Regions from separate parts of the Bacillus sp. C1 genome, predicted to be linked through region 3. Evidence: riboswitches for the same ligand, from Rfam matches in the RefSeq annotation. Region 3 holds a riboswitch; each other region holds the start of a gene.
What was found. A riboswitch is a leader RNA that binds a small molecule or an ion and turns the genes downstream of it on or off. The one in region 3 is predicted to bind S-adenosylmethionine.
Positions count from the first base shown of each region.

Region 1: it holds a riboswitch for S-adenosylmethionine, as region 3 does, so the genes downstream of both, ACX5JI_RS06185 (amino acid ABC transporter permease) here and ACX5JI_RS23145 (peptide ABC transporter substrate-binding protein) in region 3, are expected to answer to the same signal.
Region 2: it holds a riboswitch for S-adenosylmethionine, as region 3 does, so the genes downstream of both, ACX5JI_RS10855 (Na+/H+ antiporter NhaC family protein) here and ACX5JI_RS23145 (peptide ABC transporter substrate-binding protein) in region 3, are expected to answer to the same signal.

Region 1 covers NZ_JBTMZT010000001.1:1,160,699-1,168,329, reverse strand. The annotation lists gene ACX5JI_RS06205 (DinB family protein) at 1-399, shown strand, start outside; gene ACX5JI_RS06200 (VOC family protein) at 454-1,359, opposite strand; gene ACX5JI_RS06195 (amino acid ABC transporter substrate-binding protein) at 1,434-2,228, opposite strand; gene ACX5JI_RS06190 (amino acid ABC transporter ATP-binding protein) at 2,240-3,001, opposite strand; gene ACX5JI_RS06185 (amino acid ABC transporter permease) at 3,021-3,689, opposite strand; SAM riboswitch class I at 3,762-3,867, opposite strand; gene ACX5JI_RS06180 (DNA alkylation repair protein) at 4,237-4,944, opposite strand; gene ACX5JI_RS06175 (VanW family protein) at 5,810-6,721, opposite strand; gene ACX5JI_RS06170 (hypothetical protein) at 7,134-7,481, shown strand; gene ACX5JI_RS06165 (DUF3900 domain-containing protein) at 7,577-7,631, shown strand, end outside.
Region 2 covers NZ_JBTMZT010000002.1:841,379-849,009, forward strand. The annotation lists gene ACX5JI_RS10835 (sodium-dependent transporter) at 1-1,005, shown strand, start outside; gene ACX5JI_RS10840 (murein hydrolase activator EnvC family protein) at 1,275-2,516, opposite strand; gene gltP (glutamate/aspartate:proton symporter GltP) at 2,935-4,206, shown strand; gene ACX5JI_RS10850 (ribonuclease FAU-1 family protein) at 4,274-4,792, shown strand; SAM riboswitch class I at 4,939-5,044, shown strand; gene ACX5JI_RS10855 (Na+/H+ antiporter NhaC family protein) at 5,138-6,454, shown strand; gene ACX5JI_RS10860 (ABC transporter permease) at 6,755-7,432, opposite strand; gene ACX5JI_RS10865 (DUF4097 family beta strand repeat-containing protein) at 7,445-7,631, opposite strand, start outside.
Region 3 covers NZ_JBTMZT010000014.1:33,512-41,142, forward strand. The annotation lists gene ACX5JI_RS23135 (TetR/AcrR family transcriptional regulator) at 1-419, shown strand, start outside; gene ACX5JI_RS23140 (YhgE/Pip domain-containing protein) at 475-1,614, shown strand; gene ACX5JI_RS23145 (peptide ABC transporter substrate-binding protein) at 1,660-3,300, opposite strand; SAM riboswitch class I at 3,443-3,547, opposite strand; gene proC (pyrroline-5-carboxylate reductase) at 3,824-4,630, opposite strand; partial or broken gene ACX5JI_RS23155 (nicotinamide riboside transporter PnuC) at 4,708-4,806, shown strand; gene ACX5JI_RS23160 (GRP family sugar transporter) at 4,896-5,747, opposite strand; gene modB (molybdate ABC transporter permease subunit) at 6,258-6,935, opposite strand; gene modA (molybdate ABC transporter substrate-binding protein) at 6,941-7,631, opposite strand, start outside.

The DNA.
Region 1 (7,631 bases), on a different contig from region 3:
ATGATACTTCTTTCTGATATGGACATAAAACTTAGTCCGGCAAAATGGTCTAAAAAAGAAATATTAGGCCACCTTTGCGATTCCGGCACAGTAAATCATAACCGCTTTGTTAATATTCTCACTTCAAAAGAATCTATTATACTTTCTGGCTATGACCAGGATTTGTGGGTGTATGCACATAATTATCAACACTCATTTTCAACAAACGAAATAATAAAGCTATGGGAAGCACTTAACACACAAATTATAAAATTACTAAACAACGTAAAAAATGAACAGTGGCAGCTTACATGTAAGTTAGAAGACAAACAAGAAGTAACGTTAGAATGGCTTGTTATCGATTATATTGATCATATGAACCATCACCTTGATCAAATATTCACAAAACACAAAAAATAAGGAAGAAAGCCCACGTTCCGCTCTCCTCCTTATTTTTTATTACTAAAAAACTTATCATCCTTCTATTTCAAACTGCACCGTAATTCCACTTGGATCCAGCACTGTAAATCCATTTACTACTTCTATCAATTCATGATCTTTTTCTATAAGTCTCCTTTTCACTTCATCTAATGCCTCCTTATGTGGCAAAATAATTGTATATACTTTTAATCCAGTTGCATGTGCTGGTGGATGTGGATTATTTACTCCATTCCATGTATTCGCACCAATGTGGTGATGATATCCGCCTGCTGAAATGAAAAGGCAATCCTCTTCACGTTGCTGCACTTCAAACCCTACTGTTTCCACATAAAATTCATGTGACTTTTCAACATCTGCTATACGTAAATGCACATGCCCCACTACCGTTTCTGCCGGCAAACCGTTAAAGTCGTAATCAACGAGTGTCGCTAGTTCTTTTAAGTCTAATGGTGTACTTCCGCCTGGTCCTTCTCCCCATCGGTCACGCGGACGGTCTGCATAAATCTCAATGCCATTCCCCTCTAAATCTTGTAAGTAAAAGGCTTCGCTATATGTATGATCACTCGCACTGTTAAAGCGTGAGATCGGCAAAATTTCATTTGAATATGTATACCGTCCCTCTTGCTCAATTGGGCTATCAATTACTTTCTTATTACGAATGACACCAAATAATGCAGACGCGAAATCTTTACGAGTCGGAACTAGAAAAGCAACGTGATATATTCCTGTTGTGCGTGGCTCTTGTAAAGTCGCGTTATCTAATTGTTCAAGTACCAATAACGTCTTTGTTCCACCTTTTCCAGCTAAATACGCTTTATTATTTTCTTTTCTTATTACCTCTAAACCAACTACACTTTCATAAAAAGCAATTTGACGCGCTAAATCTTTCACTTTAAATTCTACATGCCCAATGCGTGTTTCCGGATGAATTTGTACCATAATCATTTCTCCCCTTATTCCTTTAATTATTTATATAAGCTGACAGAGTCATTTCTCCGCTTCGCGAATACACTTTAGTTTTGTTTTTTTGTAGCATCAATCTTTAACCATTTTTTCGAGATTTCACTTAATGTACCATCTTGCTCTAATTCTTTTAAAGCTTTATTAATATCTTCTAACTTTTTGTTATTTTTAGCAAACGGGAAAGCAATTTCTCCCCATTTAAGCGGACCAAATCCAACTTTCACGTTATCTAATTTTGCTTTTGTAATTGTTGTTTCTACTTGAACTTTGTCATTGTAATATGCATCTACACGTCCAAGCCCCACTTCATTTAATTCCGCAGTCGGATCTTCTGAAAATGTTTTAATCGTAAAAGCATTGTCTTTATTTAATGCTTTCAATTCTTGTTCTCCAGCTGTCCCAAGCCCAACACCTACCGTCTTCCCTTTTAAATCTTCTAACGATTTGATCGTTTTATTATCCTTCTTCACTGCAAAGACGGATCCGGAATACACATACGGAACTGAAAAATTATATTTCTTTTTACGCTCTGCTGAAACTGATAGTTCATTTGCAATCGTATCTATACGCCCTGAATCCAATAATCCAAATAATCCTTCAAAGTCAGATACATTCCATTCTACTTTGTAGCCAGCCCTTTTTGCCGCTGCTTCAATGATATCAGCATCAAAACCTTTTACTTTTTCTCCATCTTTAAAAATGAAAGGGCTACGGCTAGCAGAAGTTCCAACTTTAACAATCTTCTCATTTGACTCTTTATTTGACACATTCGATGCGCCACACGCCGATAAAATACCAACTGTTAACGTTAATGCTATTGTAAGTAATACTGGTGATTTTTTCACAACTTCTCCTCCTAAATAACGAAATGATTCCCTTCTTCTGAAGCATCTATTTGTCTTAAAAACTTTTTGGTACGCTCATGCTGCGGATTTCGAAAGATTTCTTCTGGTGTACCTTGTTCTATGACAATACCATCCGCCATAAAAACGATTCGATCTGCTACATCTTTTGCAAAGTTCATTTCATGTGTAACAATAACCATCGTAATGTGCTGTTCTACTAAATTCTTAATCACTTGCAGTACTTCATTTACTAACTCTGGATCGAGCGCTGAAGTTGGTTCATCAAATAACAACACGGCAGGATTTAATGCCAGTGCACGAGCAATCCCAACTCTTTGCTGCTGACCACCAGATAACATTGCCGGATAGAACGCTTCTTTTTCTGCTAAACCAACTTGTTCTAGTAGTTTTCGTGCGATACTTTTCGCATCTTCTTCACTTTTTTTCTTTACTACAGTTAATGGTGTTGTAATATTTTGCAATACTGTCTTATTTTTAAATAAATTATAATTTTGAAAAACCATTGCCGTTTTTTGACGTAATTGCAACATTTCTTTTTTTTGGATCCTCTTCGTATGAACCTCTAAATCTTCAATTCTAATACTCCCATCATTCGGCTGTTCTAATAAATTTAAACATCGTAAAAATGTCGATTTTCCTGAACCAGAGGGCCCAATAATGACTACTACTTCTCCTTTTTTTACATGAAGCGAAATCCCCTTCAACACCTCATTATTGTTATAGGATTTATGCAATCCTTTCACTTCAATCAAATAGCTCACCTCTTTCTTATTACAAGTACGGTGCGTCAAGCCTTTTCTCTAACTTTTGTTGCATCCAACTAACTACAATCGTTATAATCCAATATACTATCGCAACAGCTAAATAGCTTTCCATATATCGATATGATTGTGCCGCTAACATTTTCGCTTGTGCTAAAATCTCAGCAACCCCTAATGCAAAAGATAACGAAGATTCTTTTAGTAGCCCAACAAAATTATTTCCTAATGCTGGAACTGCCACACGTATAGCTTGCGGAAAAATAATTTTCTGCATCGCTTGCGCTTTTGTCATCCCAACGGATAAACAAGCGTCCATCTGCCCAGACTCCACAGCATGCAATGAACCGCGAATAATTTCAGACAAATATGCTGCGTTATTTAAACTCAAGCCAATTAATGTTGCTTGTATTGCCGTAAGTACTGTAAAGGATGGGAATATTTGTGGAAAACCAAAATACAGCACAAACAATTGAACTAATAATGGGGTTCCGCGAAAAAATGATATATACACTCTTGCAATTGGATATAAAATTTTCGTTTTGTTTTTCGTAATGATCGCTAAAAAAATACCAATCACAAACGATATAACCATTGAAACAACAGTAATTCCTAAAGTTATGTATACATATTTAAATAATTGCGGAAAACTTTCAAAAAAATACGCTACGTCAAATGTCACTCTACTTCCCTCCTTTCTATACAAAAAAGTTCTTCTTACATACATAAGAAGAACTGAATTACCATTCATTTCTTCCTATCTTTCAAACGATCCATCCGTTTGCTGGAATTAGCACAGTACTCAATAGTCTGTTGCTGAGATATCATCGGGCCAGTCCCTCCATCTCTCTTGATAAGAAATTAAATAAAATTTTCCATTATTTAGTTGTTATTATGAAGGATACAACCAAAAGTATTAAATGTCAATAAGAAAACTAGGGATTATATTTCTTTCAACCAACAAAATATATATAAATCCAATTTGATTTTCTAACAGATACATTATGGTTATGAAGAACAAACAGAGACCTTCACTCGTTTTCCCCTTCTGTTTTCACATGGAGTAGGGCTAAAAAAGGCACTGACCGCTTCTATCCATGGCCGGATCCTTTCATCCATCTGAAAAGAATGGTTTAATGTTCGTTTTTTAATTTGGATTTATATATATGACTTTATACGAAAAGAGTGTCAATCCTTCTTGGATCAACACCCCGATACTAAGCTAATTTCTAACATCTTACATACTTACGTTTGAAACCAAGCCTTCCCCTATCAATTTCTTTATCAATACTTTCGTGAGCATTTAGGAAACTACTTTTTTTCTTATCCCGTTGGATTTCTACTATACCTACTTCCTTTGCGGTCTCGACTGCCTTTTCATGTAGCGGCAAATATGAAACCCCCACGGTGTATAGAAAATTATTCATAGCGGATTTCGTTCGTTCTGGTGAATCGTGAATCTTATGTTTCACAATTTCAAGCATATTGGAAATCTTGCTTTCGGAAAATTCATTGTCTAGGCGATTCCCTAAAAGCCAGCAGTAGCAGCTCCAGCCCGCTGACATTCTCAGCTCGTCACCGCTTGCAATCCATTTATCAGCAATGTCTTGTGCAAAATCTGACTCTGATAGCGTTACTGCCACTACATAATCGGACAGCATATAAAAATACGCCCCATCCATCCAACGATCAAAATCCGACTCACTCATAGCTTTTGGATTTGCAATAATGCCTGCAAAGTACATTGCATCGTAGTTACCTGTAGCATAAAGCTCTTCAGCTAAACATTGATTTATTTTTATTTTCTTTGCGATTGGTTTCATAGCACCTGTAGCTACACCAAAAAGCGGCTCTTCTGCACCATTGGATATGTATATTTTTTTAGTTCTTTCCTTACCGAGGGCTTCAAGCTCCTGCATAACTGTTTCGAAATCCATAGTTTTGCACTTCCTCCTTACTATATTAAGACTCTTTTGATTGTAACCAACTAGTTTCTATTCTTTATCAAGTCTTCCATACTTCGCAATTTTACCATTAGTCTTATTCAAGTATGCTACCCGTCAGCTTAAGTATTACTTTTCGCAAATAATGTTTAATCAGGGTGTCTACTGTCTATCATTCCTCAATCGATCTTTCACAGATGTTCTTTTTCCTTTCGACATAAAAACCCCTCGTTAGATAATCATATCCAAAGGGGCAACGCTTCGCAACTTTATGTCAAATCTACATTTGTCTCAATTCATCCTATAAACAACTTGACGAAATGAACATTAGTTTACATTATAAAACTAATTTCATATAGAAAGAAGAACTGCACTGAAAAATTAGACAGAAAAAATTATCATTCACACGCCTATAGAACACATTTCTCCATGTCATTTTTACAATATAATTCATTTGTCTTCTTTATTTTTCTTTCGATTGATATCTTTTAATGTTTTACTAAATCCTAAAATCACAATGATGAATATAATTCCAGCGATTGCTATTGCTTCTAAAATAAATTGCACAATTTCCCCCTCCTCAAAGTTCTCGCTATTACGAAACTTACTCGTTTAGCCAAACTTTCATTTAGTCGAGTGTATCAAAAGAATTTTTTAGTCAGGGATAAGCTTACTTTCACAATTAGCTTATCCCCGTCCCGTGAATAGTGGATCCATCCTATTTTTAGTTGATACATACAAAAAGCCATCCCTTCCAGAAAAATACTAGAAAGAATGACTTCGATCAGTGACGATTCTCCTTATCTTCCAAGAATCGTTCGTTGCATCTATAAGACTTCTATGTATAATAACGTTACTCTTATCTTGTCGCACGTACTTCAGCAACAAGTTTTCCACCCTCGATGCTCATATAAAGCTTGACAGGTACTTCATTTGTATTTTCAAACACTAAATCTAAATATGGATAGGCAATTGTAGCATCTCGGCCTTGCGGAACGTATCCAACTGTTTTAGAGTGTGTCGTTCTCTCCACCATTTTTAAACCAGCTTGGTCTGCCGCGTTAAAAAGAGTAGAAGATGTTTGACATACTCCCCCGCCATAACCATCTACTAATTTCCCATCAACAATTTCTTTCCCTAACTGATACCCTTTGTCTGGTGTTGTATCTCCAATTAGGGCGTTAAAAGAGAAACGATCTCCTTTTCCTAATACTACACCGTTAATATTACTTGCAGACAAACGAATATTTTCAATTCTACCGCCTGTAGAACCTCCTAAATTCGTTTCGTATCTACCTAACACTGCACCATTTCCTCTTGCATCCTCTGGCGTCGCTACAGGTTTCTTTTCGACAATTGGTAATTGGTATGAGGAATCCCACATTCCTACATTCATTAATTTATTTACTAACTCTTTTTCCATTAGCTCATAAGAAGGCTTTCCTTCTTGCCACGTTCCATCACCTGCTAGACGTGAAGGAATCATCTTTTGGTCAATACTTTTTCCAACTTCACTAGCAACCTTTGTTACTTCTTTTTTAAATTTATTTTCATCTTCAAAATAACCTAAGTTTGCTAGATTTACATTTTTCATTTCTTTCCCAGTTCTAGGATCAACTAAGCTGATGCTGTCGCTAACGCCGGTCTTAGCTTCTACAGTGTGCTCCCCTATACCACTTACTAACGAAACTTCACTTACTTTTGTACCACATCCACTCACTATACTTACACATAGTGCCCCTATTACTATACTTTGTACCTTACGTAACAATACACTCTCTCCTTTTCCCTAACCATTACTCTTTGTTTTCAAATGTATCTATGTATGATTACATGATTTTGAACTATAACTACAAATATTACAATTTGATTTCCACTATATTAAAACTACTCTTTTCTTGAAGAAATGTCTACAAATATTTACTTAAAAAACTTAAGTTTATTAATAATGTAATCCTCCTCTTCATTAACCAGTATATACCAACCACCAATTAAAAAACAATTTAAATACATTGATATTTCATGATTTTTTCCATTTAATAATCATTCAAAAAAACTAGCAACTTTTCTTACACATACATCATGACAATCTCCATTGAAAATGGGTATTTGCCGTGCCACCCATCCGCTCTTGCACATACCTTATGGTGAATTCACCAAACTTTAGAGAACGGAGGATGTTTATGTATCCCTACAATTCATCTGTCCCTTACACCCCTTATTATTATCAAGAGCAATATGAAGGACAACCGCAATACCAACCATATATAGAACAAGCTGAACAAATGAATCCATATGATCCAAACAGGCAATTCCAAATGCCGATTTCATTCCCAGGTGCTAGTGGTCGTCAGTTAGAAAGACGAGTAAACGAGCTAGAACAAAGAGTAAATCAGTTAAATCGTCAAGTACAGCAGCTTCAACAAACGGCAGAACGTCATACACGTAGACTAAACAGATTAAATCAACGTTTACGTACTGTTGAAAATAGACTCAACATTCCATTTTCAGCACTCGAGGATGGTTTTTAATGAAGGAAGGGTTTTCCCTTCCTTCATTAAATTGACGAAAGTTTTCTCTATCTCTATACTGATAAGAGTTAATGAAATGAAACAAGGTGATAAATATGGATTTTGAAATAAATTTCCTCTCTTTCTATGTTGTACAAGTAGAAGGAAAAG
Region 2 (7,631 bases), on a different contig from region 3:
TTGACAGGAAGCTTTTGGAATGGGGCGGTTGAGTATGGGAAATTGTTTGAACAAACAATTTCGAATCCTGCTAGTGCAGTAGGTGCGCAGTTCCTCTTTATGCTTTGTACTATTTTTGTTGTAAGTAAAGGTGTAGAAAAAGGGATCGAAAAGGCAAGTAAGTATATGATGCCGCTATTATTTATTTTGTTTATTGCGATTATTATTCGTTCTCTTACACTTGATGGTGCATGGGCTGGGGTAGAGTTTTTCTTAAAGCCCGATTTTTCAAGGTTAACAGCGGATACAATTTTATATGCAATGGGACAATCTTTCTTTTCGCTAACAGTAGGGGCTTCGGTAATGGTAACCTATAGCTCATACTTAAAGAAAGAAGAGCATTTAGCGAAATCAGCAACATCAATTGTGAGCTTAACAATTTTTATTACAGTGCTTGCAGGACTCGCGATTTTCCCAGCGATTTTCGCTTTAGGAGTTAAACCAACAGAAGGGCCTGGTTTATTGTTCATTGTTCTTCCAGCTGTATTTGCAAAAATACCATTCGGACAATTTTTCTTTATTATGTTTTTAATTTTATTTTTCTTTGCAACATTAACTTCGGCAATCTCGATGCTTGAAATTGTTGTGGCATCCGTCGCGAAAGATAATGAGAAAAAACGCCCTTCAGCATCGTTTATTATTGGATTACTCATTTTTGTAGTTGGAATTCCATGTGCACTTTCATTTGGAGTTATGAGTGATGTGAAAGTTTTCGGGAAAACATTTTTTGACTTAGTGGATTTTGTGGTAAGTAATGTATTGCTGCCGTTAGGTGTACTAGCAATTTCATTGTTTGTACCGAATAAAATGAATAAAGATTTATTAATGAAGGAACTAGAAGTTACAGAAGTGAAAGGAAAAACATTATTTAATGTGTGGTTTTTCTTGCTACGTTATATTATTCCAATAACGGTAGTAATTGTATTTTTAAATGTAATTGGTGTTTTTAAAATGTTTACAAAATAAAAAAAGACTCGGCGTGCACCGAGTCTTTTTTAGGCCGTAGAGAAGGGGAAATACTACGAAATTAAAAAAAGAAACATGATAATCTGGCGAGGTTGGTTCGTATAGAATGGTGAATGAAGTTTTATCGACGATTTTTCAAATATATCGATCATTTCTTACAATATATCAGCAATTCGACAAAGGATATCGACTAAACAGCAAAAAACGACAAAAGAACAGGAGGTCTCCTAACACTCTGAAAAAAAGGCTCGGTATGCACCGAGCCTTTTTTAACCTCCGATATAACCAGCAGGGTCAACTGCGTTTGTTTTACCTACATTCCATTCACCAATATGGATCTCAAAATGTAAATGTTGACCAGTAGATTGCCCGGTGTTCCCCATAACCCCTAACTGTTGTCCTTGCTTTACAGTTTGTCCGACCGATACAGAGCGGCTGCTCATATGAGCGTATACTGTTGTATATGTTTTTCCGTTCATTCGATGTGATAAATAGACAACATTTCCGTAACTAGATGACATATCAGAGCGAATGACAACACCATCAGCAGCTGCCATAATTGGTACTGTACCAGAATTTGCGATATCTAAACCAGCGTGGTGACCGCGGGAAGGGTCGTTAAACCCTGAACTAAATCTTCCTTCGGCTGGTTTTATAAAGCCAGTTTTGTTTGAATCGGACGGTGGCGCTCCTGCTTTAGTGGCAGCTTCTTGTTGTTGTAATTCTGCAGCTTTCCGAGCTTCTTCTGCACGTTTTTCTTCTTCAATTGCTTTTTGAACAGCTTGGCGCTGATTTTCTAAAATGCTTTTGGATTCTTCTAAACCTTCAATCTCGGAATCTACTTTTGATACTTTACTATGCAAATCGCTAATAAGTTGTTGTTGCTCCTGTTGATTTTTTTGAAGTTCTTGTTGCTTTTGCTCCGCTTTTTGCTCGGATTCTTTTAGTTGTTGTTCTTTCTTTTCAATGGTCTCTTTTTCCGTTTTTACAGTTTCTTGATCAGTTGTTTGTTTTTTTACGATATCTGTATCGTTGTTTAAAATTAAGCTCACAGAATACATATTATCAACAAGATCTGCGAAGTTGTTTGAAGTCATTAATACTTCAGTTATGATATTTGTTCGCGGTTTTTCTTGCATAGATTGCAGTCGTTGTTTAATGACATCTTGACGAGTATCAATGTTTGTTTGTAATTGCTCGATCAGCTTCTTTTTTTCGGCAATTGTTTGCTGGGTTTTACTAATTTCTTTTTTTATATCATTTAAATCAGCTTCGTTTTTATTAATAGAAGTTGTTAAATCATCAACTTTTTTCTGAAGCTCTTGAATTTCTTTTTCTATTTGTTCTTTTTCAGCTGATTTATTATGCAACTCTTGTTGGTTGCCTTCGAGTTCAGATTGAATATTAGATAATTTATCTTGACTTGTTTCTGCATATACAGGTGATAGAAATTGAGAAACAAGAATCGTGCTTACTGCTAAAACGCTAAAAGTTGTCAGTTTCTTTTTCATTGCTGTCTAGCTCCTTTCTCTATGATGTATATATCATAAGCGCAAGAATGCTGTCTATTGTTGTAATCATAATGTAACGAAATTATTATAAATATGCTATGAATTGTCGGAAATGAGGTAAATTTTGTATATTATATTACTTAATAGAGATAGTGATAAAGGAGAAAAAGTATGGATATATCCGCTATGGAATTGATCTCATGTTAGGTTTTCTGACATGGGTTTTGTTCTTGTCAAGAAAATTATTTGTATTCGTGCAAATTTATTTTGTTGTCAGATTTCCTTTTTTGATTTATCATTTTTAACAGGGACAAAATGTAGTGAATTGTCGAATAATATGTATTGCTCTTGATTTATTGGTCTATTGGCTTAATAGAAACATAGAGTTATAGCATCAAAGAAGGGGGTTGCAGTAAGTATGAAAAGAATTGGACTTGCATGGCAAATTTTAATAGGGCTTGCACTTGGTATTGCAGTTGGGGCGATCTTTTATGGCAATAAAGAGGTAGTAGGATATTTACAACCAATTGGTGATATTTTCATTCGATTAATTAAAATGATTGTTGTACCAATCGTTGTAGCCAGTATCGTAGTTGGTGTTGCTGGCGTTGGTGATATAAAAAAACTAGGCCGATTAGGCGGAAAAACAATACTTTATTTTGAAATTATTACAACAATTGCAATTGTTGTCGGTTTATTGATAGCGAACATTTTCCAACCTGGAAACGGCGTTGATATGGATAAATTGACAAAGACAGATATTTCTAAATATACAGCTACAACAGAGCAAGTACAAAGTCACTCGTTTGCGGATACGTTTGTAAATATCGTTCCGACGAACATTATGAAATCATTGGCTGATGGCGATATGCTTGCCATTATTTTCTTCTCTGTATTATTCGGTTTAGGAGTTGCAGCAATTGGAGAAAGAGGAAGACCGGTTCTTCAATTTTTCCAAGGCGTAGCTGATGCAATGTTTTTTGTAACGAACCAAGTTATGAAATTTGCTCCATTTGGTGTATTTGCACTAATTGGTGTTACAGTTTCGACATTTGGTCTATCTTCATTAATTCCATTAGGAAAATTACTAATTGTCGTATATGGAGCAATGATCTTCTTCGTTGTAGTTGTATTAGGACTTACGGCGAAATTATTTGGAATTAATATTTTCCAATTTTTCAAAATTTTAAAAGACGAGCTTATTTTAGCATATTCTACTGCGAGCTCAGAAACGGTTTTACCGAAAATTATGGAGAAGATGGAGAAATTCGGTTGTCCGAAAGCAATTACATCTTTCGTTATTCCAACTGGTTATTCGTTTAACTTAGATGGATCGACGCTATATCAAGCAATTGCGGCACTTTTCTTAGCGCAAATGTACGGTATTGATTTATCCATTACACAACAAATTACATTGTTACTTGTGCTAATGGTTACATCTAAAGGTATTGCGGGTGTACCAGGTGTATCTTTCGTTGTATTATTAGCAACACTTGGTACAGTAGGCATTCCAGCAGAAGGTTTAGCATTTATCGCAGGTATTGACCGTATTTTAGATATGGCACGTACAGCAGTTAACGTAGTAGGTAACTCTTTAGCAGCTGTTGTTATGTCTAAGTGGGAAGGTCAATATGATGAAGCAAAAGGACAAGCCTATTTAAAAGAGATTTCAGAGAAACAAGCAGCTTAATGGTTGTTACGAAAGCCCTCACGTAAGACGTGGGGGCTTTTCATATAGAACTGGGGTGTTAAGAAAAATGAAACGAAAGTATGGGGATGGTTCGTCGTGGAATCGCTTAATAGAGAAATCGTATTCAGTGAAACACGTACAAAATGGTATGCTAGGTACATTGCAGATGAAAAAGGTGAAAGAGCCTAGTTATAAGCGATATAATCATCAAAAACTTTGTATTGCAAATGACAATTATACGTGGTTGCAATATTTTATAAACGATAAGAACTTTGCAATTACAGCTATGTTAAATGAAAAAAAAGAATTGGTTCAGTATTATATTGATGTGGCAAAAGAATATAAAATAGATGAACGCGGTATGCCGTATTTTGATGATTTATATTTAGATGTAGTATTATTACCTAATGGTAATATATATTTGCTAGATGAGGATGAATTAGAAGGAGCGTATAGAGCCGGAGATATTTCTAAAGAAGAGTATGATGTAGCTTGGAGTACAGCTAAGTGGCTTATCGCAACAATTGAAAAAGGAAAATTTTCTTGGATTACAATTTTAAAAACAGAAATTCAAAAAATAAAGTGATATTTGTGTGAAATGCTTGGATTATTCGCCCTTTTGTACAAATTCCAAAAAATACTAACTTTTTTTATGCAAATAATAATTGACTTTTGATTTGTAAGCGAGTAAAGTTAGGAAAGAAATTATTATTAAAAATAAAATATGAAACCTTCTTATAAAGAGAGGCGGAGGGACTGGCCCTACGATGCCTCGGCAGCGGACTCGATTTTAGAGTGCTGTGCCAAATCCAGCAAGCGTGTGCTTGACAGATGAGAAGAGTGTTTCTTATAGATGTATAAGACCTCTTCTCTTGGGAAGAGGTCTTTTATTGTAGAAAGAAAAGGTTTAGAAATAGGGAGAGATGTTATTTTGAAACAAACGAAGGGGAATGGCTTAGCTTTATTACCGCTTGGAATATTTTTAGCGCTATTTATTGGCTCTGGGATTATTACAGGTGATTTTTATAAGTTGCCAATACTTGTAGCGATTTTAATTGCTGTAGGGACTGCATTAGTAATGAATCGTAAAGAAAGCTTTACAGCTAAAGTAGAACGATTTGCTAAGGGTGCTGGCAATCCAGATATTATGATTATGGTGTTAATTTTTGTACTTGCAGGTGCATTTTCTGAAACGGCCAAAGGAATGGGCGGGGTTGATGCTACAGTAAATTTAGCGCTGTCTATTTTACCGCAAGGATTTATCGTTGCCGGAATTTTTGTTATAGGTGCTTTTATTTCGTTAGCAATGGGGACCTCAATGGGAACAATTGCTGCATTAGCACCAATTGCTGTAGGGATTAGTGGACAAACAGATATTTCGATTGCATTGACAATGGCGACAGTTGTCGGAGGAGCGATGTTTGGTGACAATTTATCATTTATTTCTGATACGACAATTGCAGCTGTTCGTTCGCAAGGGACAGAAATGAAGGATAAGTTTAAAACAAACTTTTTAATTGTATTGCCAGCTGCAATCATTACAATTTTATTATTGGTTTTCATTACATTAGGAAATCATACAGAAATAAAAGCTCAGACGTTTGATTGGGTGAAAATCTTACCATATGCTGGTGTGCTTGTTACGGCGTTACTTGGATGGAATGTACTTATTGTATTAACAGGCGGAACAGTGCTAGCTGGAGTTATTGGACTTATAGATGGAAGTTATACATTGGAAAGTTTCTTTAAAAGTGTAACAACAGGAATCGGTGGAATGATGGAGCTCGTGCTACTAGCCATTTTAATTGGTGGAATGGTTGAAATTATTCAATATAATGGTGGTATTCAATATTTAATGGATATGTTGACACGTAATATTCGTTCGAAAAAAGGTGCGGAATTTGGAATTGCTGGCTTAGTCAGTTTGACAAATATGTGTACAGCAAATAACACCATTTCTATCATTTGCACGGGTTCACTTGCAAAAAGTATTGCTGATCAATACGAAATTGATCCAAGAAAATCAGCAAGTGTATTGGATCTATTTTCATGTTGTATTCAAGGGATAATCCCGTATGGGGCGCAAATGTTAACAGCGGCGGGATTTGCGGCACTGTCTCCAATTGAATTGTTACCATATGCATTTTATCCAATTTTGGTTGGGATTTGTGGCATAATTTCTATTGCTATAGGCTTTCCACGTTTTTCAACAGCAGTAAAAAAAGAGGAATATAATAAAACAGCTTAATAAAGGAAATGTCTACTGAGGATTCATTTCAACTGTATATCGCATTCTTTTCTCAATATATTAGCAGAGAAAAGAATGTGATATTTTTTTACAGTTTTTGATGATTAACATGTAGTTTTTTGGCATGTTTTTTATTTTTTGTGTCTCTTGTGCGATCGAACAGTAATCTCCCATCGAAGGTGTGCTTTATAACAGTTGGGAGTTACCTTCTATATTCAGAGAACTCAAAAAAGTTAATCTGGTGTTAATATAGTAACTGTTTTAGTATAGTCCGTTGTTTGTTAGAGCACTATAGCTTTATTAAATATCACTTCTTTTAAAGTGGATAAGCGATCCGATTAGAATGATAAAACAGAAAATGGTCCAACCGATAGCTGAAATATAAAAGCTAGTTTGAGGTATGATCATCATACTAGGTAAGCTTTGTAGCCCACTCATAATGACTAGACACATGATTATTGAAAGGATTAAAGTTTTAGTAAACAGAGCAACAGAGAAAAATAGAATGGAATAAAATATTAAAGTGAAAAATTTTAGTTTAATAAGTATCAAAAGTTGATAAAAATCAGCAGTTGATATCACTTCAAATCCTGAAGAAATGGTAGCCATTACAATACAAGATATAAGATTAATAATCAATAGCAAAATTGAAAATAAAATTGCTACTAATAATTTTGTAGCCATGACTTGAAGACGAGATAACGGACGAATGAATAGTAATTTAGCAGTACCTGATGAGAATTCATTGCTTACAATTTGTGAAACAGTGATTATAATAATAAGGTAAAAAATTTGATTTTCTGTTTGAAATAAATAACAAACAGTTTCCCAGAAGCCTAGAGTACTTTGGTCATCACTCACTGCACTTAAGAGGAGAACAAATAAAACAGAAAGAAAAGCAATTCCAATCAAAGCCCAACTAGATGGTTTACTATAGATTTTCATATTTTCATTTTGAATATGATGAATAACGCTCATGTGTAGCCACTCCTATTGTTTTATTGAAATTTTACCTGTATCGCTACTTATAGTAGCTTTCGGAGTATTTTCCGTTTTTTGCCCAATACTCCCTGAAATTTTATTTATACCCGATTGTTTCCAATGGTTTTCTGTATTTGAATTTGTGATATCTAGATTAGTCTCGATATATCCATTTGAATGTAGATCAAGGGAAAGA
Region 3 (7,631 bases):
CAGCCGTTTATGAATTTTCATATGTACCGCATTTAAAACAGTTTTTACAAACAGAAATTGTGTGGGAATTAGAAATGGATTTGAAGAATTTAGCAAGGCACTATCATACATTTTTGAACGAAGTGAAAGATATCATTTCAATTGGTATACGCGAAGCAGGTGAATTTCCTGAACTAGATGATGAAATTGCGAAAATACCAAAAGGATTAAAAGAAGAATTAATGATTTATTTTGCACAGATGCAGCAAAAGAAAAAAATCATTGATACGAATATTGAAGCGCAAGTAATGAACTTTATATGGATTAATTTTGGTTACTTTCTATCTAAATTGCGCTTTGAAAATCGACTTACAGAGATTGATGATGAGAATTTTATTGAGAATAATATAACTTTATATGCTAGGGCATTGAGACCCTAGTATTTCTTTAAAATAAAATGCAAGTGTGCACTTGCTTGCAAGGAGGGGGAGACAAATGAATACATTGAAACAGTTTTTAAAACTACCAGGTACGTATGTAGGAATTGTTGTGGCGTTAGCTTTCCAGCTTATCTTCTTTTGTGTATGGCTCACAGCTTATGATGGAGTGAATGAAAGAGCAGATCAAATGCGTATCGCTATTGTAAATGAAGATATGAACATGGGAAGTAAAATAGCAGAAGGCTTACAGAAAAAATTACCGTTTCAAGTGAATGAAGAAAAGTCCATGGAAAAAGCAAAAGAAGAGATAGATAATCATGTATACGATATGATTATTGAAATTCCGGCTTCTTTTTCAAAGGATATAGCTGAAAAAGGAAAAACAGATTTACGGTTTCATATTAATCAAGCAAACGCTATGATGGCAAAGCAGATGATGGAAGGAGCTGCGAAACAGGTTCGTGACAATGTAAGTAAGGAGATATTAGGTTATAAGCAGCAAGCGATTGCTGGGAAGTTACAAGCTATGGGGCCAGAGGGGATAGAAGCAATAAAAGGTTTAACCGAAGATTCAGTTGGGTTTACAGTTTATAAAGTACATGATGCAAAAGGATTTTCAGCAAACATGGTTCCACTTATGATTGTGCTAGCTTCATTTGTAGGGGCGATGATTATGAGTATGGAGATATCTAAAGCAGCAACACAAGTAGAAGGCGGTTGGAGCAATTTTCTATCAAGACAAATCATTAACAGTACAGTATCCATTCTACTCTCATGCATTACGATCGGTTTAATGAAAGGATTCCAAATTGAAGTGCAAGAAACAATATGGCACGTCTGGATCTTCCAAACAACGGTTTTCTTTGCATTCTTATCATTAACACAAATGTTTCTTACTCTATTCGGAAATGCGGGTATGCTTTTTAATATTATTTCACTTTCATTGCAACTCGTTAGTTCTGGTGTGATGGTACCACATGCCATGTTATCAAAAACATATCAAATAATTGGTGAATTATTTCCCGCGACATATGCGGCGAATGGTTATTTCACAATAATATTTGGCGGTGGGAACTTAAAAGAGAATATTATCTCTCTATTATTTATAATTTTTATTACACAAATTATAGCATTAGTTGTTGTGGGGATATCAGTCATATTGAAAGGGAAAAGACAGGTGGTAAAAGAAGTATAAAGCAAAAGGGCATCTTTTCGAAGGATGCCCTTATTGCGAAGTAGATTACTTTTCAATTTTTGCCCATTTAAAGTTTAGTTGACCTGCAAAGTCTACTTGAACGATGCCTTTTACGTAAGAACGTTCTAAGTAAGACTCACCTTTTTGATACAACGGAGCGATTACAGTATCTTTAAATAAGATTTTTTCAGCGGCTTGTAGAGACTCCCAGCGAGCTTTTTCGTCTCCGGCTAAGTCAGTTTTAACCTTTTCAATGACACTATCAAATTCTTTGTTAGTGTAATGATCTAAGTTATAAGGGTTGTTTGTTGTGAAAAGTTCTAAAAATGTAATTGGATCCGCAAAGTCTGGGCTCCAACCATCGATGCCAATTTCATATTCACCTTTTAACAGCAACGATACTTGTTGTTTACGTGGCTGTGTTTTTATATTTACTGTTAATCCATCTAGAGTTTTTTCTAGTTGTCCTTTTAAAAATTCACCTGTTTTTTTATCAAGATCAGTATCGTTTGTCAGTAATTCTAATGTTATTTTTTCTGAACCTAGTTCTTGTTTTGCTTGTTTCCATAATGCTTGTGCTTCTTTTGGATCAACTTTCGTTAAATCGCCATTTATAGATCGGAAGTCCTTGTTATCAGGTCCTTTTGCGAAGTTTTTTGGAATGAGACCATAAATAGGTGTGGCTCCATCATTTAACAATGTATTTACAAAGGATTTTCGGTCGATTGTTTTATCGATAGCTTGACGCGCATGAACATTTTGTAAAATTTTATTTTGCTGATTCATGCGTAAAAATTGTACTCCTACGTTCGGACGTTCTTTAAAGTTTGTATCTTTACGGTATTTATCAACAAAATCAGATGTTAGTTTTATACGGTCTAGTTGTTTTGATTCAAATAAGTTTATTTCTGTTGATTTTTCTTTTACAACATTAAAATTAATTTCTTCAAGCTTTACAGTACCTTTATCCCAGTAGTTAGCGTTTTTCTTAAATTTAAAACTTTGTTCATGCTTCCAATCGCTTAATGTAAAGGCACCATTATAGATAATCTTATTGTCTTCTAAGGCGTACTTATCACCTTGCGATTTGAAGAATTCTTCATTAATCGGTAGGAATGTTGGGAAGGCTGTTAAACTAATAAAGTATGGTACAGGACGTTCCAATTCAACCTCAAAGGTGTGGTCATCAATTGCCTTCACGCCGAGTTGATCAGCTGGAAGCTCTTTACTATTAATTTTCTTCGCGTTTTTAATATCGAAGAATAAAAATGCATATTCAGAAGCTGTTGCTGGATCGACAGCACGTTGCCAAGCGAAAACAAAGTCTTTTGCTGTGACAGGGGTACCGTTTGACCATTTTGAATCTCGTAAGTGGAATGTATATTTTGTTTTATCTGCGCTTACATCATGAGATTTGGAAACTCCAGGTACTGGTTTATTCCCTTCGCCAAGATTATATAAACCTTCAAATACATTTCTCATTACTTGACCAGAGTCAGTATCTGTTGCGCGAGCAGTATCCATTGTACGGATTTCCGTAGGAGATGATAAGTTTAAAACTTGTTTATCAGGTGCTGTATCTTTTGCCTTTGTCGCACTCGCATCTTCTCTATAACTCCCGCATCCTGTTAATAAAATACTTGCTCCTAAAACAGATGCGACAGTAGGTACAAATTTCTTTTTCATGCTAAATTCCTCCCTAAATTGTTTAGTTATTAAAAATAGTTGATGAACAATTTATGAGGGAAATAAAAATTCCCTCTTTTCTTATCCAGAAAGAGGGAATTTAGTTTATAAGGAATGTACTCATATATAAACGAAGTCCCTCATTCTATCTTTCAAGCGTAATGCTTGCAGGAAGTGGCACAGTATTCAAAGTGAACCTGTTGCCGAGGTTTCAAAGGGCCAGTCCCTCCACCTCTCTTGATACAATGAGTAAACATAGTGATCTATATTATTTTTTTGTTTCTTTGATTATTCAAAATATTACACCTCGAGCAATTAACTGTCAATAAAATGAAATATTGTTTTAATTTTCAGTTTTTAATACCCTTGAAAAAAGGAAATCCGTTAGTTATTTATGTAGTGGATTTCCTGATTAAAAATTAAAGGTATGCATCTTTTTAGTAATACGGTTTGTAACAATTTCTTCTTCACCAGTAAAGCACTTGAGTCAAAGTATTTTCACACCTTTATGGAACTTTGTAAGTTATGATTTTTCCCTAGCTTTTTTATTTGTTGCTTCAATTGCTTGGTGCATCATCTTTGAAAAATTATATTCATATAAAACTTTTAACCCTTCTGCAGTTGAACCGCCGGGTGTTGTTACTTGTTCACGAAGCATAGTTGGGTCTTGTTCTTGCTCTAGCATAGCAGCAGAGCCAGCGATCATTTGAATAACAAGGTGTTTTGCTGTTTTTTCATCGATTCCGTATTTTTTTGTTGTTTCAATTAAGCTTTCAGTAAAATGATAAAGGAATGCAGGCGCACTTCCAGTAATAGCGGTAAGTTGATGCACTTCTTCTTCGGTACATAGCTGTGCTGTGCCAATTCCTTTTAAAAGTAGTTGCAATGTTTCTTGCTGTTCTTCATTTACGAAATGCCCCATTGCATATAGAGAAATAGATTTTCCGATTGTTGCAGCTGTATTTGGCATAATCCAGGCAACCGGCGTACCTTGAGGAAGCTTTTCTTCTAAATAAGACGGACCAATGCCAGCAGCAACTGTTACAACAAACTGATTGGTGAGAAGAGGTGATAACTCAGCTAACAATTGATCATGCGCATATGGTGGCATTGCTAACACAATTGTATCGACAGCCGGGATGGATTGCTGCCAATCATTTGTAATTGAGACACCATATTGCTGTTTGAGTTGCTTCAGTTTTTCTATATTACTTCGGTTGGATACAATAATTTCTTCAATGTGTTCTTTACTCGTTTTGAGAAGTCCAGCGAAGATTGCTTCTGCCATACGACCGGCACCAATAAATAAAATTTTATTTTTCTTTGGCATATCCATTATTCCTTCCTACTTCGAATGTGTATAAAAAACGATAACATCTTTGAGAGATATTTGTAAAAAGAAATGGTTTATATAATGTTGTTAGTATTGTCATTTACATTTTGACAGGTTTATATGTGATGTGAATTCTTGTTGTAGTCAATTTATTTTTATGTATAGATGGATAGTTAGAATGGAAGTCAAATGACAAAAGAAGAAATTTCATTAGTTAAGAGAAAACCCCCTAAGCATTTCTAATGCTTAGGGGGTCTTTAATTTATGCTTTTGTCATACCAAGTAAAACAGCGCCACCTATAATTAACACACTACCTAGTGCAATAAATACCATTTGGCGTTTTGTTTTCTTTTCTCCTAAGAAGACAATCGCGCCGAATGTAGAGATGACGATACCAGTTTGAGATAATGGGAAGCTTGTTGCTACTCCAACTTTCGGTAATGAAAGTAGTAAGAATAAGTTTCCTGTTCCCCATAGTAAACCAGATAAAGCATTACGAACTGCATATTTGTTAAATGGTTTATGTTTAGATGTCAGTACAACTGCCCCAACAAACATACCAACTGCTTGTGGTAAAATAGCAGACCAACCATCAATATTGTACCAACGAATGATAATAACATATACAAGATAACCAAAAGTAGAAACAATTAGTGTTAACAGTCCATTTTTTAGTTGTCCTGGTGGTTGTGCATTTTCTTTATCGTCTAGTGAAGTAAAGACAACACCAAGTACAATTAATAGGATTGCAATCGTTCCCAGAATGATCGTAGTAGTAGTAGTCCATTCACGAAAAGCGATAACACCAAAGATAGAAGTTGCAACAAGTTGCATACCAGTAGAAATCGTTACAGTTGTAGAAACACCGAGTTTTTCAACTGTTTTTAATTGGTTTACTTGTCCTAATGCCCAGAATAAACCTGAAATAAAACCAACAATTAAGATTGTCATCGTTAAAGCTGGTTGAGTAAAGACGTACATAATTGTTGCGAAGAATAGAGCACCAATGGTCATACCTACCGTTTGGCTATATGCACCACCGCCCATTTTTACGCTTACTAATAAGATGTTTCCCCATGCAATTGCAGGAAGAAGCGCTAATAAAATGTCCATTACAAGACTCCCTTCGTTTTGTTATACCGATATAATGAAAGTCCGTTCTACCGATCGGTAATTTCCCACCTAAAAGTAGAAGATTACCGATCGCTAAAACAGAATGAAGAATTTGCAATATAAATGCGTTTTCATTTCTTCATTTTTTCAAACACCTCCATATAATAACAGGAAAGTGCCCTTTTTAGAAAGTAAATTCAAATAGAATGTATATTGTTATAAATATCAAAATTCTGTTATTTTTTCACAATAAAAAAAGACCTCAATTTGAGGTCCTTTTATAAAGGGGAAGGATAAAGTTACTTAGGGATTTTTAACTAACAGGAAGAGGGGGGGACAATCCAATTCCTATATGCTTTATCTTATGTCCTAATTATATGGAATATAAGTAATCATAACTATCGAATTAGCTTACAGTAAAATTACAAATTTGTAAGGTGAGAATAAATTGTTCCATTCTACAAAACAATTTATTTTTCGGGAAATAAAAAAGTAGCTTTTTGTCGAAAGCTACTTTAAAGAAGTAATTCTCTTATTAATGAATTGAATGCATAGTAAGAAAATGAATGACATACTAACCGTGATGATAACGAGTGTCCAAGCAATCTGCATATTACTTGCATCAATTGCCATGTAAATGGCTGTGGGAATCGTTTGTGTTTTTCCTGGAATATTACCAGCAAACATAAGTGTTGCTCCAAATTCACCAAGTGCACGGACAAAGCTTAAGATCATTCCACTAAGTAGTGCAGGGAATGCAAGTGGCAATGTGACATGTAAGAAGACTTGATATTCATTAGCTCCAAGGTCACGAGCGCCATCTTCAATTTGTTCGTTTGCAATTGAAAATCCCGTTTTTGCCGATTGATACATAAGAGGAAATGAAACTATTGTTGAAGCGATGACAGCAGCCCACGATGTAAACATAATAGGTTGTTGAAATAATGATTCAATCCATTTACCAATGGGGCTGTTATTTCCGAAAATAATAATGAGAAAGAATCCAATAACAGTTGGCGGAAGTACCATTGGTAATAGAAAAATGGTTTCTACTAACACCTTATAGCGCCATGAAGAGCGAGCTAATACTCGTCCGATAACTGTCCCAAAAATCATAACAATAATGGTAGCGAACCCAGCTACTCGTAAGGAAAGAAAAACAGGTGGCCAAAGTGTATCAAACACCATAAGAATTAAGGTAAAATTGTAAATCCATATTTTTTAAAGATGTCTTGTGCCTCTTTTGACTGTAAATATTCATAGAATGAAGTAGCCTCTTTCCTATGCTTAGATTCTTTTATAATCCCTACTGGATAGTGGATTGGTTCGTGAGAATTGGCCGGTGCTGCAGCTGTTATTTTTACTTTATCTGAAATGAGAGCATCCGTTTTGTATACAATTCCAGCTTCCACATTCCCTGTTTCTACATATGTTAATACTTGGCGGACGTCTTTTGTAAATACAATTTTGTTTTGAAGGTCGTCCCATAGATTTTCATGTGTAAGAGTAGCTTTTGCATATTTTCCAGCTGGTACAGATTCTGGTGTACCAATTGCTAATTTCTTCACTTTGTCATCTTTTAACTCTTGAAAAGTTTTAATGGAGCTTTCTTTTGGAACGACTAAAACAAGTTCATTTCCAAGAAAGTTTTTTCCTTCTTTTTCATTAATAAATCCTTTTTTTACAAGTGTTTGAAACTTATCTTCTGCTGCAGAGAAGAATAGATCAGCAGGAGCACCTTGTTCAATTTGCTGCTGAAGTGCACCGGAACTACCAAAGTTAAAGGAAAGTTTGATGTTTGGTTCTTTTTGTTTATATTGCTTTTCGATTTCTTTGAAAGCATCCTGTAAACTTGCAGCTGCGGATATTGTAAGTTCAACTGTT